Regions from separate parts of the Serratia sp. TSA_130.1 genome, predicted to be linked through region 1. Evidence: predicted binding sites of a transcription regulator. Region 1 holds the regulator's gene; each other region holds the start of a gene.
What was found. Region 1 encodes Fur, which represses iron uptake genes when iron is present. Its sites were predicted from a motif close to ATAATAATGAGAACNACTATCAA; they were not measured.
Positions count from the first base shown of each region.

Region 1 (4,673 bases):
TTCGGCAATCTGGACAACCTGGGCGTGCTGGCGCGCGATCTGCATCAGCGTCACAGCGTAATTAAGGTCGATCTGCGCAACCACGGCCTCTCCCCGCGCGCCGACGAGATGAACTACCCCGCGATGGCGCAGGATCTGCTGGAGCTGCTCGACGAACTGCGGCTTGAGAAAGCGATCGTCATCGGCCATTCGATGGGCGGCAAAGCGGCGATGGCGCTGACCGCCATCGCGCCCGAGCGCGTCGCCAAGCTGATCGTCATCGACGTCGCGCCGGTGAATTACCAGACCCGACGTCACGACGAGATTTTCGCCGCCCTGAAGGCCGTCAGCGCCGCCGGCATCACCCAGCGCCAGGCCGCCGCCCAGCTGATGCGCGATTACCTGCAGGAAGAAGGCGTGATCCAGTTCCTGCTGAAGTCCTTCCATAACGGCGAATGGCGCTTCAACCTGCCGGTGCTGATTGAGCGCTATGATGACATCACCGGCTGGCAGGACGTGCCGGCCTGGCCGCACCCGACCCTGTTCATTCGCGGCGGCCTGTCGCCGTACGTGCAGGACAGCTACCGTGCGGACATCGCCCGCCAGTTCCCGCAGGCCCGCGCGCACGTTGTTGCCGGCACCGGCCATTGGGTGCATGCCGAAAAACCGGAGGCGGTGCTGCGTGCCATCCACCGTTTCCTCGACGAAGCCTGAAAAATACGCTCACCTGGCGAAAAAACGCGCTAAAGATAACGGCTTAGCGCGTTTAGCCCGCAGTTAGGCATTGTCGCCGCTCCATCTGCTGGGGTAATATGGCGCGCTATAATTTTGCCGCCGCGCCAGCGCGTTCGCGAACGCCGGGTCGGGGGTGAATTTGGGTTAGGGTTTATTGGCCCGAAGTGTGTTAACCGATGCCTCCGGAAGCGTGCGAGCGCTTTTTGATGCAAACTCCCTTGCAGTACCGCTACCTATGGCAAAAGAACAAACGGATCGCACGACGCTGGATCTGTTCGCAGATGAACGCCGTCCGGGGCGCCCGAAAACCAACCCGCTTTCCCGCGATGAACAGCTTAGAATCAATAAGCGCAATCAGTTACGGCGCGATAAAGTGCGTGGATTGCGGCGCGTAGAGCTGAAAATCAACGCGGATGCGGTGGACGCCCTGAACAAACTGGCGGAACAGCGCAACATCAGCCGCAGCGAACTCATCGAGCAGATGCTGTTGGCGCAACTGGCGGAAGAACAGCCGGAACATTGATCTCTTCGGCCGCACGCGCGGCGCGGCGTTAAGGACAACGCCGGATCGACACGCTTTTCTTCATCTCCGGCATCGCATAAATGCGATAAAACCCCGGCGCCACTTTCTGGCATGATACGCATTTACCGGTAAGAGACTGCGCCTGTCGGCGCCCGCCCCCCGCGGCGAACGGCTCTTGCCATGGCATCATTTTAATCGGCGTCAGCGGCGGCAGTGCTGGCATCGAGTAATGCAATTACTTGAATTTAAAGGTTATACGCGATATGGCTACTGTAGGCATTTTCTTTGGCAGCGACACTGGCAATACCGAAAACATTGCCAAAATGATCCAGAAAATTCTCCAGAAACAGTTTGGCGACGACGTCTCTGAAGTGCATGACATCGCTAAAAGCAGCAAAGAAGACCTGGAAGGGTTCGATATCCTGCTGCTGGGCATCCCGACCTGGTACTACGGTGAAGCGCAGTGTGACTGGGACGATTTCTTCCCGACGCTGGAAGACGTCGATTTCAACGGCAAACTGGTGGCGCTGTTCGGCTGCGGCGACCAGGAAGACTACGCGGAATATTTCTGTGACGCGATGGGTACCATCCGCGACATCATCGAACCGCGCGGCGCGGCCATCGTGGGCCACTGGCCGACCAAAGGCTACCACTTCGAAGCCTCCAAAGGCCTGGCGGACGACAACCACTTCATCGGTCTGGCGATCGACGAAGACCGTCAGCCGGAGCTGACCAACGAGCGTGTCGACGCCTGGGTCAAACAGATCGTCGAAGAGCTGAGCCTGGCCGATATCGTCGGCTAAACGCCGGGACTGGCGAAAGGTTGAACAAAGGCCCTGTAAAGTGCATAGTGTGCCGACAGGGCCGTCATCGGCAACAGGGATTGCTGCGATAGAAGCTACAGATTTGTAACTTCCCACCCCGTCACGGTAGACTGAGATATCGGTTTATCCCATCCATCAAGGCGTTGCATGCAAAACATGCAATAGTGCAATTATATCTTTGTTAACAACCGGCGGTTTCCATTTAGTACAACCGGTTCTATAATGAGACGCATTAACTCTTTGTGCCGACCGATGCCACAGGCGAGTACGCCTCAACTTGATTAGCATAGTAACAGGACTGAATTCGCATGACCGACAACAACATCGCATTGAAGAAGGCCGGCTTAAAAGTCACGCTTCCGCGACTCAAAATCCTGGAAGTACTGCAAAATCCGGAATGCCATCACGTCAGTGCGGAAGATTTGTACAAAAAACTGATTGATATGGGCGAAGAGATCGGGCTGGCGACGGTTTATCGCGTACTGAACCAGTTTGACGATGCGGGCATTGTGACACGTCACAATTTCGAAGGCGGCAAGTCCGTGTTCGAGCTGACCCAACAGCATCACCACGATCACCTGATTTGCCTGGATTGCGGCAAAGTGATCGAATTCAGCGACGAATCCATCGAAGTGCGCCAGCGTGACATCGCCAAGCAGCACGGCATCAAGCTCACCAACCACAGTCTGTACCTGTACGGCCACTGTGAAACCGGTGACTGTCGCGAAGACGAAACGCTGCACGACAAGAAATAAGCCCTGACCGGCTATGAAAAACCGCCTCATTTTGAGGCGGTTTTTTTATGCCCGCCGTACAGCGGGAAAAAAATCCCCGGACCAGCCGGGGAAAATCATGTCATGAAATACCACAATTGCAGCGGCACAGCGACTCCACGTACTACTCTCACTACAACGTCCGCCTTGCGCCGACACGCGCGGGCGAACGCATTCCCCCTTCGTTATGATGCGGCCCGCCGCCAAAACTGCGGGCCGCACCGCCCTTCTTAGACCTTCTCGGCGCGGCTGTAGCGTTTGCCGTCCGGGCTGACCGAGCGCACCTGTACTTCGCCGGAGACCGTAGGTTTAGCCTTGGCATCATAGCGCTGCCACTGCTTACCGCCGTCGGTGGAGTACTCGATGCCCAACCCCGGCAGCGCGATATTCGCCTCCAGCTTGCCGCCCGCCACGCGAGCGCCCGGCACCGGCAGACGATAAGCCACGCCGCCTTTGTCCAGCTTGGCCAGTTCACGCTGGCCCAGAATATTGGCGAAGCGTAGCCAATCTTTCTCCAGCGTCTTGGTATCGACAAAGTGGGTTTCCCCGCCTTTGTATTCGCGGCCGGCGCGATAGTCCTGCTCCCAACCGGCGCGATGCCAGGCGCGCTCCGCCACCGACAGCGCGCGTGGGAAGATCATGTATTCCATCTGCGGATCGGTGCGCTGGGTTTCGCTCCACAGCTGAGCGGAAAGTCCATATGCCCCCGGCCACGGCTTGTCGCTCTTGGCGTTGAAGTGGTTGCCGTCTCGGTCAACCGAGGTTTCCGCGTTCTGTGGCATGTTGTCCGGCGCGAAGCTGAACACCTTGCGCTCGTCGCTGAAGCGGGTGCCCCAGTAGTAACCGCGCTCGTCCGGGTTCACCTCGTAAGGGAAGTCCATATAGACGTAGTCCGGGTTGGAGACCACCACTTCATACCCTTTGTTGGCCCAGTCGTTGACGCTGTCGAAACCGCCCCAGTACAGGGTGTCCCAGAAGTTGACCCCCACGCGCGAGGTGGCGAACGCCTTCGAACTCTCGGCGTCTTTCAGGCCGTCTTGCCAGGCCTGCATTCTGTCGATGCCGTGCGCCTTCACCAGCTTGCTGACCTCTTGGCCGAAGTAGCTCGGCAGGTGCTCCATGTCGGCCACTTTGCCCTCTTTGATCATCACCTGGCACACCTGAGACTTGGCCCACGGCTTGTCTTCATTGCTCTGGTCAATGATGCCTTTACCCGGTTCCGGTTTCGCCTTGTCGGTGTAGCCGGCGCCCAGGCGGATGTTTTTCGCTTCGTCGCCGCCAAAGTGCCAGGTCTTAATCGGCTGGCCGGCTTCTTTATGCATCTGGGCAATCTCGCCAATCACCTTGTCGACAAAGCGCTGGGAGGAATCCAGGCACGGGTTCAGGTAACTCTGACGGTTAAAGAACTGCACCGAGGTGGTATTGGAGGTATCGGTCGGATCCACCAGGCGGAACTCGTTGGCCTCCTGCTCTTTGCCGGCGGCATGCAGTTTCTTGTAGCGCGCTTCCATCGAGACCACCGCCGCGCGGGCGTGCGCCGGCATGTCGATCTCCGGGATCACCTCAATCTGGCGCGCCTGGGCGTATTTGATGATGTCGATGTAGTCCTGACGAGTGAAGAAACCGCCGTAGACATCCGGCCCCTGGCCGTACTGCGGCAGCAGGCAGGTGGTTTCGCTCAGATCGTGGCAGCGCTGGCCGCCGACTTCCGTCAACTCAGGCAAGCCGGGAATTTCGATACGCCAACCTTCGTCATCGCTCAGGTGGAAGTGGAATTTGTTGAGCTTGTAAGCCGCCATCTGATCCAGCAGGCGCAGCACCGCATCCTTCTTATGGAAG
Region 1 is NZ_JBQZFS010000002.1:860,750-865,422, forward strand. Features, by position in the region: gene ybfF (esterase) at 1-693, shown strand, start outside; gene ybfE (LexA regulated protein) at 950-1,237, shown strand; gene fldA (flavodoxin FldA) at 1,501-2,040, shown strand; gene fur (ferric iron uptake transcriptional regulator) at 2,370-2,816, shown strand; gene ACUTQY_RS10900 (beta-N-acetylhexosaminidase) at 3,065-4,673, opposite strand, start outside.

Region 2 (4,673 bases), on a different contig from region 1:
CCCATCACGCCTTTGGCGATCAGCGCACCCGACAGCAGCAGCAGGCTGTCGCCGGGGAGGAAGGAGGCGGGCAGCAGTCCGTTTTCCAAAAACAAGGTGGTGAAAAGTACGGCGTAAACCACCCAAATCACGCTGGGATCGGCGAGGGCGATGAAGTCCTGCTGCCAAAGCGCATGAATAATCTCTCGTAATACATCCATTTTATGTCCTGTTGCATGCCGGTTGCGCCCGGGGTCACGTTCTCCAGGATGCGGCGGTTACCGTATCTGACAGTTACCCGGTTAGTGTACCGCTAATAGCTTAAGCCGACATTAAACGAGACGAAGAAAATTACCGGAATCCGCCTTAGCGCACGCCGTTGAGGCGATCGAAGCCGGCCGCCAGATCGGCGATCAGGTCTTCGACGTTCTCCAGACCGATATGCAATCGCACCAGCGTGCCGGAAAAATCGACGCCGCCCGCCGGGCGGATCGCTTCCAGTTCTTCCGGCTGATTGGCCAGGATCAGCGACTCGAAGCCGCCCCAGGAGTAGGCCATGCTGAAGTGGCTGAAGTTGTCCAGGTAAGCGGCCAGCTGCGCCTCATCCAGCCGCTCTTTCAGCACGAAAGAGAACAGCCCGTTGCAGCCGCTGAAGTCGCGGCGGTAGAACGCGTGGCCCTTGCAGCTGGGCAGGGCCGGGTGATTGACCGTCGCCACCTCCGGCCGTTCGGCCAGCCAGTTGGCGACCTCAATGCTGCTGCGTTCGTGCTGCTTGAGCCGCACGCTCAGGGTGCGCAGGCCGCGGCTCGCCATGTAGGCGGTGTCGGCATCCACCATCTGCCCCATTAGATAGGAGTACTCGCGCAGTTGCTCCCAACAGCGCGCGTTGGCGACGGCGGTGCCGAGCATGTAATCGGAATGGCCGATCAGGTATTTGGTGCCGGCCTGAATGGAAATGTCGATGTCGAAATCCAGCGCCTTGAACAGCACGCCCGCCGCCCAGGTGTTGTCTATCATGATCACCACGTCCGGCGCCACGGCGCGAATGGCCTGCACCATCGCCGGGATATCCTGCACTTCCAGGGTGATGGAGCCGGGGGACTCAAGGAACACCACGCGGGTATTGGGTTGGATAAGCGTGGCGATGTCGGCGCCGATCAGCGGATCGAAATAGGTGGTGCTGACGTTCATGCGGCCGAGGATGTGGGTGCAGAAGTCCTGGGTCGGTTCATACGCTGAGCCGGTGACCAGCAGGTGATCGCCGGCGCCGACGAACGACAGGATCGCATTGGCCACCGCCGCCGCGCCGCAGGGGTACAGCACGCAGCCGGCGCCGCCCTCCAGCTCCACCATCGCATCCTGCAGCGCGAAGTGGGTCAGCGTGCCGCGTCGGCCATAAAACAGCTCGCCGTGGGCGCGTTGCGCGGTGGCCTGTTTTTTGGCGGCGACGGAGTCGAAGACCAGGGAAGAGGCGCGTTGAGTCACGGGGTTGACGGAGCCCTGGGTGTAGCGTTTGCCGCGGCCGGCGCCGATCAGCGTGGTTTCGATGTGTTTTGACGTCATGGTACCTGGCTCACCTCTGGTTGCTCTGCACTGCCCGTTTGCGATAGCCCTTACGTTAGCATGAGTTATTATAGCCATCCAGACGTTTTAACTTCTGGATATAGAAACGGCTATAATTGGCTGCCGCCCGCGCATTTTTCGCGTCATCCTTCTGCCGAGCGGCCAGAGAGAAGCCCATTCATCGGTCGAGACGCCGTTCGGCAGCGTGGCGTTGTTGCGCCGTTGTGGGAGAAAAGTAACGAAATCGCCCTATAAAAGGGGCTTTTAGCGGTGAACGGGCGTAGATTGGCGTTTGGTTGCGGAGGTGTCTAAAATTTTCTCGTTTATTTGGTAAATAATAATGAGAACTACTATCAATCCCCGGTTGGTTTGATATGATCGCACGCTGAATTATTCCTTAATTTTGATCGGTAATGGGTGGAGGCACAGCGTGAAAACGGCTGGCAAGAATTTAAATCAAGGATCGTTCGGCCAGGGCCGGGCGCAGTGGGGCAAGGCCTTTGGCCGCAGCCTGATGGCTTCTATGGTGCTGGTTGTGGGGCTGGCCGGCAGCGCGCAGGCAGCGCCGGCGGCCAATCCGGCCGTTACCGAAAGCGTTGCGCCGACCACCGCGCCTGCACCAGCAGCCGCTGCGCCGGAAAGCATCACGCCGGTGAACCCGGCACCGACGATCCAGCCACCGGAAACCCGCGGCATGGACCTGTCCATTTGGGGCATGTACCAGCACGCCGACGCGGTGGTGAAAGCGGTGATGATCGGCCTGGTGCTGGCGTCTATCGTGACCTGGACCATTTTGTTCGCTAAAGGCAGCGAACTGCTGCGCGCCAAGCGCCGTCTGCGCCGCGAGCAGCTGGCGCTGGCCGAAGCGCGCTCGCTGGATGAAGCTTCCGAGCTGGCGCAAAACTTCTCCGCGGAGAGTGTCAGTGCGGTGCTGCTGAACGATGCGCAAAATGAGCTGGAGCTGTCTGCGGAATCCAACGACAACAACGGCATCAAAGAACGCACCGGTTTCCGTCTCGAGCGCCGCGTGGCGGCCTACAGCCGCAACATGGGCCGCGGCAACGGCTTTCTGGCCACCATCGGCGCCATCTCGCCGTTCGTCGGCCTGTTCGGTACCGTATGGGGCATCATGAACAGCTTCATCGGCATCGCCCATTCGCAGACCACCAACCTGGCGGTCGTGGCGCCGGGCATCGCCGAGGCGCTGCTGGCAACCGCAATGGGCCTGGTGGCGGCGATCCCGGCGGTGGTGATCTACAACATCTTCGCCCGCGTCATCAGCGGCCATCGCGCCCAGGTGGGCGACGTGGCGGCCCAGGTCTTGCTGCTGCAGGGCCGCGATCTGGATCTGGCCGCAACGGCGGAAGCCAAGCGCTCACAGCACGCACATCAACTGCGGGCGGGGTGAGTCATGGCGATGCGCTTAAATGAAGATCTGGACGACAGCGGCGAACTGCATGAAATCAACGTGACGCCGTTTATCGACGTCATGTTGGTGCTGTTGATCATCTTTATGGTGGCCGCGCCGCTGGCAACGGTAGATATCCGCGTCGATCTGCCGGCTTCTTCCGCCAAGCCGCAGCCGCGGCCGGAAAAACCGGTCTTCCTGTCGGTGAAGGCCGACAAGCAGCTCTACGTCGGCGATCAGCCGGTGAATGCCGATCAGCTGACCTCGGTGCTGGATCAACGCACCCAGGCTAACAAAGAAACCACCATCTTCTTCCAGGCGGACAAGAGCGTGGACTATGAAACGCTGATGAGCGTGATGGACACCCTGCGTAAAGCGGGTTACCTGAAAGTGGGGCTGGTGGGTATGGAAGGCGCCGCCAAGTAGCGGCAGCAAAACGATAAAGGGCGCTCAGGCGCCCTTTTTTTACGGCTAAAGAGATGTCACGCCTTTGCCAGCAAATCCCTGGAACCGGCATGGCGCCAGTGGATGCGGCCCGGCAGATACAGCGCGTTCTGTTCCAGCGGCCGCTCGTCGATAAGCGCGGTGACATTGTCGAAGCTATGTTGCGCCAGTGCCAGGCAGTCTTGCGCGACCGTGTCTATCTTCAGCGTCATGCAGTCGAACAGGTAGTGATCGTCGAAGCTGCACAGGTGAATGTCGCTCTCCATCAGCTGATGCTGAGTCAGATATCGCAATACGCCTTCCAGCAGGCCGCAGGCGGCGGTAAACAGCGCTTTGGGCGGACGCCCTAACTGTGCGCACAGCTGAGCGAACATCTCGTAACCTGAGCTGGGGTGATAGTTGCCGTTGATGATCCATTCCGGTTTGCACGTTACGCCGGCGCGCTCCAGGCCAAGCTGGAAGCCGGCCAGGCGATCGCGGGTCGGCGAAATGCGCGGCTGCCCGCCGAGAAAATAGATCTCATCCGGATGTTGGCGCGCGACCGTTTCCACCAGGTCGGCGGTCGAATTGACCGAATCGGTGATCACCAGCGGCAGTTCGGAGCCGGCGATCAGGCGATCCATCTGCACCACCGGCAGCCCGGCGTTGATCTTCTGGTATTCTGCGTCGTTCAACTGGCTGGAGGCGACGATCAAGCCGTCCACCTGCCGCTGTACCAGACTGTTCACCGCCATCATCTCCTGCGCCGGGTTTTCATCGGTGCAGGCGATCAACAGCTGCAGGCCAGCTTCGCGGCACAGCGTTTCCAGCTCGCGTGAAATCACCGCAAAGCCGTAGTTGGTCATCTCCGGCACCACCAGCCCCAGCGTGTGGCTGCGGTTGGAGCGCAGGGAGCGGGCGTGGATGCTGGGCTGATAATGGTGCTCGTGCGCCAGCGCCAGAATGCGGTCGCGGGTGTCGTCGGACACCCGGTATTCCTTGCTGCGGCCGTTCAGCACCAGGCTGGCGGTCGATTTCGACACCCCGGCCAGCGTGGCGATGTCACTGATGGTAATGCGTTTATTTTTTTTCACTGACGCCATCTGAAGTCATCGGAGGATGCGTCATTCTAGCATGCATGGCGTCAGCGGCCAGTATTCCAACGCCAGCGGCGCGTTTCCGGACAGCCGCAGTTGCGGCTCAATGGCCGGGAAGTAGCGCGCGCTCATCACGGCCTCGCCGTGGTTGATGAAGATCTCCACGCTGGAACGATCGAACAGCAGCTGCAGATGCGTGACCG
Region 2 is NZ_JBQZFS010000005.1:192,559-197,231, forward strand. Features, by position in the region: gene ACUTQY_RS18355 (DedA family protein) at 1-200, opposite strand, end outside; gene metC (cystathionine beta-lyase) at 346-1,542, opposite strand; gene exbB (tol-pal system-associated acyl-CoA thioesterase) at 1,973-2,950, shown strand; gene exbD (TonB system transport protein ExbD) at 2,954-3,376, shown strand; gene ACUTQY_RS18375 (LacI family DNA-binding transcriptional regulator) at 3,433-4,476, opposite strand; gene ACUTQY_RS18380 (sucrose-6-phosphate hydrolase) at 4,498-4,673, opposite strand, start outside.
Region 2: a site for Fur is predicted at 1,877-1,899, ahead of exbB (tol-pal system-associated acyl-CoA thioesterase). Genes of this name have one in related genera too.

Region 3 (4,673 bases), on a different contig from region 1:
ATGCGTTTGCCGTCGAACGGCATCTCGCCCAGCGCTTTCATGCGCGGATCGTTCATCATTTTCTCATTGGCGGCGTCGCGCACCGCTTTGGAGGGGTACTCTATCCAGCTGAACACCACCACTTCGTCTTCCTGGGCTTTCACCGCGCCGCGAAAGTCGGTGAGCTTGCCATCGGGCACGTCATCGCCCCAGCACTCCACGATGCGCGTGGCGCCAAACTCTTTGAACAGCGGCGCTGCCGCCGCCGCCAACCGGTGATAAGCCTCCTTATTGGCGGCCGGCACCGCCACCACAAACCCGTCTACGTATTTCATTCTGGCATCCTCTTGTCTGATTAAGGACAGTCGGTTCGGCGCAGGCGGAAATGCCCGCGTCCCTTACCAGTTTAGACCGCAGGCACGCAGCGCGGATCGGAAGTTCAGCGGCCGTGACAGGCCGGCGGAGACGATTCCGGTGTGGCGACCCGGTTGCGGCCGGCGTTTTTCGCTTTGTACACCGCCAGATCCGCCAGCTTCAGCAGATCCGCCAGGCTTTGGCCGGAACCGCCCGGGCAGGTCACCATGCCGATGCTGACGGTGATCTGCAGCGGATGCCCGGCCGGCATGAGGATAGACTCCGTTTCGATGCGTTGCCGCAGGCGTTCGGCCAATTGCCATCCCTGCTGCGGCTGGCCGAGCGTCGAAACGATGGCGAACTCTTCGCCCCCCATGCGGCCGAACAGGTCACCGACGCTCAGATCGGCGGCGATCGCGCGGGTAAAGGCCATCAGCGCCTGATCGCCGCCGGCATGGCCGAAACGGTCATTAATCGATTTGAAATAGTCGATATCGAGCATCATGACGCACACCAGCTCGCCCTTTTGGTCTATCAACCGTTCGCCGCGTTGCATAAACGCATTGCGCGTCAGCACGTGCGTCAACGCATCGTGATTCGCCACGTGCTCCAGCGTGCGCAGCAGCGCATTGCGCGCATAGTTCATGCTGGCCACGGCGATGGGCCCCAGCGCCAGCAGCGCGATGCCCAAACGCATCGATACCGCGTTTTGCAACACCTTCATGTCGAGCGTCGAACTCAACAGCCCGAAATCAATAGCCAGATGGCACCACAGCACATAGATCAGCACCGCAATCATGGTGCAGAACAGTGAGAAGGACATCGCCAGCCACAACAGCACCGGCATGGGAAAGATCACCGCCCCGGGGCCGCCGATCAGCACGCTGCACACCGCCGCCAGCAACAGCAGCGCCAATACCGTGAGTTTTCGCCCCGCCCGCGGCCATTGGCTGCGCTGGGTGAACATGGCGCCGGCCGCCGCAAGGCGACGTCGCCAATCGCCGGGAAACGCCAGAATAAACGGCATCAGCGTGACGTAATTGGTGAACTCGGACGAGAACCACAGCGCCAGCGAGGTCAGATAGGGTCTGCCGAACAGCCACTGCGAAGTTACGGCGCCCACCGCGCCGGTCGCGGCGGCGGCGGCCAGGCAGATGCCGAACAGGTACATGCTGGACGTGCCGCGTTGCAACATGCGCGCCGGCGGCGACAGCCGCATGAACAACAGATACCCCACCACGACGCCGGTCAGATTGGCGACGTTCAGCAGCAGCGTCTTTTCCAGCGAGCTGCCGGTCAGCAGATCCGCCGCCAGATACCCCAACACCGCCATGCCCCAATCGGCGCGCGTGGCCCACCGTGAGCGGCGCACCAAAACGGCCAGCAGCACGGCGTTAGCCGGCCAGAATATCGCCAGAAAACTGCCGGGCCGGCTCACGATGCCCAGCAGACACAGCGCGAACACCAGCAAAAAAAAGCTGAGCGCGGGCCAGATTTTCCGGGTATCGGACAACGAGGTGGTTTGCATCTTGGATCCAGAGACTTCCGCTAGCGTAAGGTGACAGTCTTTGCGTGTCACAACCGTCGACGATGAGGAGAAGATAAACGGCCGACCCGCCTATTATTGCCAGTTTTTCCTGCCCGGACACCTGTTTATTCATCAAGGGAAAATATATTTGTGTATCAATATATTGACAGGAATCACCCTTCCGACGAACAAACTGCCGCGTCCCTCCCGTCACTGCGATCGTTATTGCCATCCATCCGAATTTTTACCGGCAAAATCGCCGTCTTTTTCCCTAATGACAAAATTAAATCGTGCAATGAAGGGATACCGGTATTCCTCTCTATTCAAAACCTATAAATGATAATTATAATGATAATTGTTACTATTTATTATTTTTTCATGGAATTATATGCACCAGTCAGTTCTTCGCCGCCCCAACAAAAACAAAAAAAATCACGTTTTCCGCACGCTGCCCCTGATCGCCAGCCTGTTTCCCGCCCTGACGATCGCCGCCGCGCCCGACGCAAAAAAGGAAGACGCCATCACTGTGACCGCCACCGCCCTGCCTGCCGGCAGCTATAGCGCCGATACCGCCTCAACCGGCAGCAAAACCGCCACGCCAATCGGTGAACTGCCGCAATCGGTCAGCGTCGTCACCTCTCAGGTCATTGACGACTTCCAGGTCAAAAGCGTCAATGATGCGATGAAGTTCGTCAGCGGCGTCACCCAGGGCAACACGCTCGGCGGCACCGAGGATGGCTTCGTCAAACGCGGGTTCGGGGTTAACTCCGACGGCTCGGTCTTCATCGACGGCGTGCGCAGCAACCAAGGGCTGAGCATGGACGCCACCACCGATCGCGTCGAGGTCCTGAAAGGTTCCGCGTCGCTGCTGTATGGCATCCTCAGCCCCGGCGGCGTCATCAATCTGATCAGCAAAAAACCGCAGTATGACTGGAACACCCGCATCAGCGGCGCCACCAACAGTTTTGGCGGCGGCAGCGGCAGCGTCGATGTGACCGGCCCGCTGGGCGGCGGCTTCGCCTTTCGCCTGATCGCCGAACGCCAGCACGCAGATTACTGGCGCAATTTCGGCAGCGACGAACACACGCTGATCGCCCCCTCGCTCAGTTGGTTCGGCGACCAGGCTTCCTTTAACATCGCCTACAGCGAATACAAGTACGACATTCCTTACGATCGCGGCACCGCATTTATCGACGGCAAACCGGTCGATGTGCCCTATAACCGCCGCTTGGATGACTACGCGAACCATGCCTGGGGCAAGAACAAACGTCTGAACGCCCATTATGAGTACGCGCTCGATCCGATCTGGACGACCCGGTTCAACTACGCCTGGCTGCAACGCCATTACGACAGCAACGAAGTACGCGCCACCGCGGTCGACACCACGACCGGCATCGTCTCACGCCGCGCCGACGCCAACCGCGGTTTCAATCATCAAACCCACTATTACTCCTGGGATCTGACCGGTTCGCCCCAGCTGTTCGGCATGCAGCACGACCTGCTGCTGGGCGTGGACTACGAGAAAAATCAGACCTACAAGGCCTATTCCTACCGCGGCAAGGTCTCTAAGACCTTCAACATGTACGATCCGGTGTATGGCGAAACGCCGGTCACCGACAGCACCACCTACAGCGACGCGTCAAGCAACCTGCGCGCCACGCTGTTCAGCCGTTCCCTGTACGCCAAGGACAGCATTCATCTTACCGATCAATGGATCGCGGTGCTGGGCGCGCGCTATCAGTCGTATTACCAGAACAACAGCAACGGTTTCCAGAAACCAAAAAATACGCTCAATGACAAAGACGACCAGTTTTTGCCGCAGGCGGGGTTGGTGTATAAGCTGACGCCGAGCCTGTCGCTGTACGGCAATTACAGCCGTTCGTTCACGCCGTCCACCGCCATCGACGACAATGGCGACGTCGCCACGCCGGAAACCGGCACCACCTATGAGGTGGGCGGAAAATGGCAGATCACCCCGGCGTTTGACGCCACGCTGGCGCTCTATCGCATTGATGAAAGCAACATGTCGATCTTTATCAACGGCGTGACCCGCAGCATCCCCAAAGCGCGCTCCACCGGCGTCGAACTGGAGTTGAACGGGGAAGTGGCGCGCAACTGGGATCTCACCGCCAACTACAGCTACGACAAGACCGAAATTGTCGAAGACAACCTCAACCCGGACAACGTCGGCAATCGGCTGGTCAACGCCCCAACCAACATGGGCGGCCTGTACCTCAGCCGCCGCATGACATTGCCGGTGGTGCCCGGCGAGGTGCGCATTGGCGGCGGCGCGCGCTACGTCGGCCGCCGAGCCGGCGATCCGGAGAACAGTTTCACCATGCCGGCCTATACCGTGGCGGATGCCTTTGTCGCCTGGGACAGCAAGCTGCTTGGGAAACATACCCAGCTGAAACTGAATGTGAAAAACCTGTTCAACCGCGAGTACTATGCCTCCAGCGCCGGTAATTTACGCGTGATTGAGGGTGAACCGCGCAGCCTAAGCCTGCAGGCGACGGTCGATTTCTAACCTGTCATGCCTTGGGCGCCGTTTGGCGCCCGTTTTCTTTGCGCCGGCCGCGGCACATCACATCGGCGAGAAAATCCAGCAACGCGCGGTTGAACAGCGCGGGCCGCTGCAGCGGCGCGAAATGGCTGACGCCCGGCAGCGTCGTCAAACGGGCGCCGGGAATGCTGCGGCTAAGATAGGCGGCATGTTCGGCGCGGATAAATTCATCGTGTTCGCTGTGAACGATCGTCACCGGCACGCGAATGGCCGCCAAATCCTGTGCGCGGTAGTCCGGCTGGCTGCTCA
Region 3 is NZ_JBQZFS010000001.1:47,103-51,775, forward strand. Features, by position in the region: gene ACUTQY_RS00205 (DUF1428 domain-containing protein) at 1-314, opposite strand, end outside; gene ACUTQY_RS00210 (GGDEF domain-containing protein) at 419-1,861, opposite strand; gene ACUTQY_RS00215 (TonB-dependent siderophore receptor) at 2,250-4,388, shown strand; gene ACUTQY_RS00220 (alpha/beta fold hydrolase) at 4,393-4,673, opposite strand, start outside.
Region 3: a site for Fur is predicted at 2,204-2,226, ahead of ACUTQY_RS00215 (TonB-dependent siderophore receptor). Genes of this name have one in related genera too.

Region 4 (4,673 bases), on a different contig from region 1:
CAACAGGCAGGCCAGCGACAGGGCGTTTTCGTCCGGAGACGCCGCCTCGCCGTCGATCGGCGTGGAGAGATGCCACAGCGTGGTGGTGGTCAGCAGTTCAGGGGTGTGCGGCACGTTCAGGTAGCGGCAGCGGCCAGCCAGCACGTCGCGCATGCTTTCGGTGACGATGCGGTGCTCGTGGCGATCTTTCGCCGAGGCCATCAGCCGCTCCCCCACTTCGCGATCGCGCTGCGGATCGGCCTCGCGCCGGGCGGAACCGGCCAGCGGGTTGGAATAGAAACGGCCACCGTCCTGACGCAGCAGCAGCTCTGGGCTGGCACCCAACAGCGCGCCCTGCTCCAGCGGTACATGGAAGTGGAAACCGTGTGGGTTCTGGGCGATCACGCGCGCCATCAGCGCATGGCGATCCACCGGCTGACGCGTTTCGATCTCCAGCAGGCGCGACAAAACCACTTTATCCAGCTCACCGGCCTTCATCGCGGCAACGGCGTCGCTGACCATGTTCATGAACGTCTGCTGCGGCGGCAGCTCCGTCACCCCGGCCAGTTCAGGGCCGTTCGCCGAAGGCCGAACGCCGGCCATAAAGGCGGCGCGGTCGAACCAGCGGCTCTGCTGGGGAACAAACAGCGCCGAAGGCTGCCGGGTATCGAACGGAATGGCGCCACACAGCAGCGGCTTTTTGATGCCGGCCTGACGGGCCTCGGCAAACGCCTGCCGCACGCGGCGCTGGAACTCGCCGTTCAGATCTGCGCCGTCCGCGGCCGGCAGGCGAATGCGGCTGAAACAACCGGTGGTGGTCAAGCTGCGGTAAGGGGAGGTAAAGAAGAAGCCCGACGCCGGAGAAAAATCAGCGGCGAACCGGTGTTCTTCGCGCTCCTGCATTTCCTTTCGATTGATGTCGTTCACGGCAGTAACCATCGCTTCGCCCTCAAGAATTTGAAGTGATAACCAATATAATAATGATTATCATTTGAGTTGATTCCGCGCTAAATTACTCGCCGATATTTGCTATGTCAATAAACGTAAGCACTTCTTTCATTTCGAAATCATGACATAAACGCTGTGGGTTTTACGCATGCCGATGATAAGCATTGCTATTTGATCCCACAGCGTTGTTTTAACGCGTTCGACTACTTTTCTGTGGCGGGCTGCGGCTCCGGTTTGTGCAGCGTAACCTGGCGCAAACCGGTCATGGCGAACAGCAACAGGATGCCGAGCAGCGCCGCGCCAAAGCCGAAACCGCTGGCGCTCATCGCTGGCAGCATAAAGGCGCCCATCGCCCCCAGCAGCAACGCGCCCAGCGCATCGCCCACCACGTTCTGCGCCGTCCACAGACCGTTAATGCGGCCAAGGAAATTGTCCGGCGTCAGGCCCTGGATCAGGCCGTATTGCAGCAGCGAGTTCAGCGCGCTCAGGTAGCCAAACGCCACCAGGCACAGCAACGCCAGGCTGTACCACGGCATCAGGCCGAACAGGCCAATAGAGGCGAAAGCCGCGATCGCCGTCAGCAGCATCACCCAACCGGGGCGCGCCACGTGTGCCACGCGCCCGCTGGTGAACGCACCAATAGTCGCGCCAAGCGGCACGGCGGCGTACATATAACCGAGGTGGGCTGCGTCGATGCGCCAGCTTTCCGCCATCGCCGGGTACAGCACGCGCACCGCGCTGGCCATGGTCAGCAACGCGCCGATCAGCGCCACCATGCCGATCACCTTGTTCTGGAACAGGAAGGCGAAACCGCCCGCCAGCGCGCGCAGCGGATGTTCACGCGGCTGCGGCGGCGGCATCAGCTGCGGCAGGCTCAGCAGCGGCAGCAACGTCAACAGGGTGCCGAACGCCGCCAGGCCGTAGTTCCAGGCGATGCCCATATGGGCGATCACCAGGCCGCCGATGGCCGGGGAAAGAATCGAGCCGAAGCGCACCGTCAGCATGCTGATGGCGCCCGCCTGCACGATGTTTTCGCGGCCCACCAGCGCCGGCGTGGCCGCCAGCAGCGCCGTCACCCCCACTGCGCCGAAGAAACCGTCCCACACCGCCAGCAGATAAATGGCCGCCAGCGAAGGTGACGGCAACAGGGCGTTGAGGCACAGGCCGACGAACCCGATGCCGCAAGTGGAGCGCGCGAACAGGATCAGCCGGCGCCGCTCATAGCGATCGGCCAATACGCCGCCCATCAGCAGCCCGGCGAACATGCCGCCGCCGGCCAGCGTCACCGCCAACCCGACCTGCAGGGTGGAACCGGTCAGCGCCTGGATCTGCACCGGGATGGCGATCGCCATCAACCCCAGCGCCACAATGGAGATGAAACGCGCGCAGAATACCGCGCGAAAGGCCCGGTGGGTTTTCAGCAGGCTAAAATCAAGCAGGATGGAGGGTTTGCTACTCATCGGTTGTTCACCACATCTTTAAACGGGGATTCTGCAGTTGCGGAGCGCTATGCTAGCACAGATAACGAAATCAATAATGATAATAGAAATCATTGATATTCAATTGTGAGCGGACGCAAGAAATGCCGCCAAACGCGGGGCAATCCCCGTGCCTGGCGGCGAGATGACGGGCGTTATTACAGCGTGCGCAAAATCCGGTTCAGCAGCGGCCCCAGCACTTTGAACGACGCCGGCGAAACGATATCGACATGCGCGCAGTCGAGTTCGTGCGCCTGCAGCGCATCGACGTACTGCGACCAGGTCTGCTGCACGTCCATCCCTGCCTGCAACGTGCGTTTGGCGACGAACAGCGTCGCCTGGCCGTGGAAGCGGGCGGTCCGCGTGTGCGACAGCAACCGCACCGAATCGGCGTAGTTGGCTTCGATGTTGTCGAACATCATGGTGCGCGTCTCGCCCAGCGCCGGATCGAGCGTATCCTGCGACACCGCCAGGAACTGTTCGCGCTCGCGCTGCACTTCCTTCAACACGTTGTCGTCCAGCATCACGTCCCAGTTTTGGGTCTCCGGCGGATAGGTATCCAGCAGGCCGAGGAACGCCACCTGCTCGCCGCTCGCCTGCAGCCGGGCGGCGATGCCCTGGGCCAGCGTGCCGCCCAGCGAGTAGCCGATGAAGTGGTACGGCCCGTGCGGCTGCACCTGCAGCACCGTCTGCAGGTGCGCCTCCACCACCTGGTCCATGTCTTCGCTCAGCGCCAGCGGGCCGTCCGGCCGCGGCGACTGAATGCCGACCAGCGACCAGTGCTGATCGAGATAGCGCGGCAATACGCTGAACTGCCAGGAGAAACCGGACGCCGGATGCAGACAGAACAGCGTCGGCCCCTCGGTGACGCGCAGCGGCAATACGCTGTCGAAGCCACTGCGATCGGCCTCTTCCTGCGTGCGATCTTCCGCCAGCAAGGCGGCCAGTTGCTCGACGCGCGACGCCACCATCACCTGGCCGACGGACACCGCCTTGCCCAGATCGCGGCGCAGCTCGGCCGCCAGACGCATCGCCAGCAGCGAATGGCCGCCCAGCGCGAAGAAATCGTCGTCGGCGAACACCTGCTCGCGCTGCAGCAGGCGGGCGAATACCGCGGCGATCTCGCTTTCCAACCCGGCCTGCGGCGGACGCCCTGCCTTGCGCTCACCGCCCTGCGGCTGCGGCAGAGCCTTGCGATCCAGCTTGCCGTTGGCGCTCAGCGGCAAATCGCGCATTTCCACCAACGCCACCGGCACCATGTGCGGCGGCAGACGGTCGGCCAGCGCCGCGCGCAGGGCTTCCGCATCCCAGCTCGCGCCAGGCTGCATCACCAGATAGCCCACCAGCTGGCGCGCATCGCCGCCGGCGTCCACCGGCGTGCCCTGCAGCACCCGCGCGTGCGTCACCGCCTGGCGCACGCCCGGCAGCGACAGCAGGGCGTGGTCGATTTCACTCAGCTCGATACGCTGCCCGCGGATCTTCAGCTGATCGTCGCTGCGGCCCAAATATTCCACCGCGCCGTCCGGCAGCCAGCGCGCCACGTCGCCAGTGCGGTACATGCGCCCGCCCTCACCGAACGGATCGGCGACAAAGCGGCTGGCGGTCAGATCCGGCCGGCCAAGGTAGCCGTGCGCCAGCTGGACGCCGGTCAGATACAGATCGCCCGCTACGCCCGGCGGCACCGGCCGCAGACGCGCGTCCAGAATGCGCAGCCCGGTGTTCCACACCGGCAGGCCAATCGGCACGTTGGCGCCGGTCACCTTCGCCAATGCCTCGCCGTAGGCCGGATGCCAGGTCACGTCCACCGCCGCTTCGGTCGGGCCGTAGAGGTTGTGCAGCGGCACCGCCGTGCGGCTTTGCCACAGGCGGCACAGCTCCGCCGGCAGCGCTTCGCCGCTGCAGAACACCTGGCGCAGCGCGGCGCAGCTCGCCACCGCCGCGTCGTCGTCCAGGGCGGCAACGAAAGCCGCCAGCATCGACGGTACGAAGTGCATCGTGGTAATGCGGTGTTGAGCGATCAGCTGTTGCAGCTGCTGCGGATCGCGGTGCGCCTCCGGCGGCGCCATCACCAGCCGGGCGCCGACCATCAATGGCCAGAAGAATTCCCACACCGAGACATCGAAACTGCACGGCGTTTTCTGCAGCACCGCGTCGTCCGCCCCCAGCGGATACTGATGTTGCATCCACAGCAGGCGGTTGACGATCGCCTGATGGCCGACCAGCACGCCTTTCGGGCGCCCGGTGGAGCCGGAGGTAAAGATGATATAG
Region 4 is NZ_JBQZFS010000012.1:16,672-21,344, forward strand. Features, by position in the region: gene ACUTQY_RS24410 (isochorismate synthase) at 1-918, opposite strand, end outside; gene entS (enterobactin transporter EntS) at 1,131-2,387, opposite strand; gene ACUTQY_RS24420 (enterobactin synthase subunit F) at 2,564-4,673, opposite strand, start outside.
Region 4: a site for Fur is predicted at 2,464-2,486, ahead of entS (enterobactin transporter EntS). Genes of this name have one in related genera too.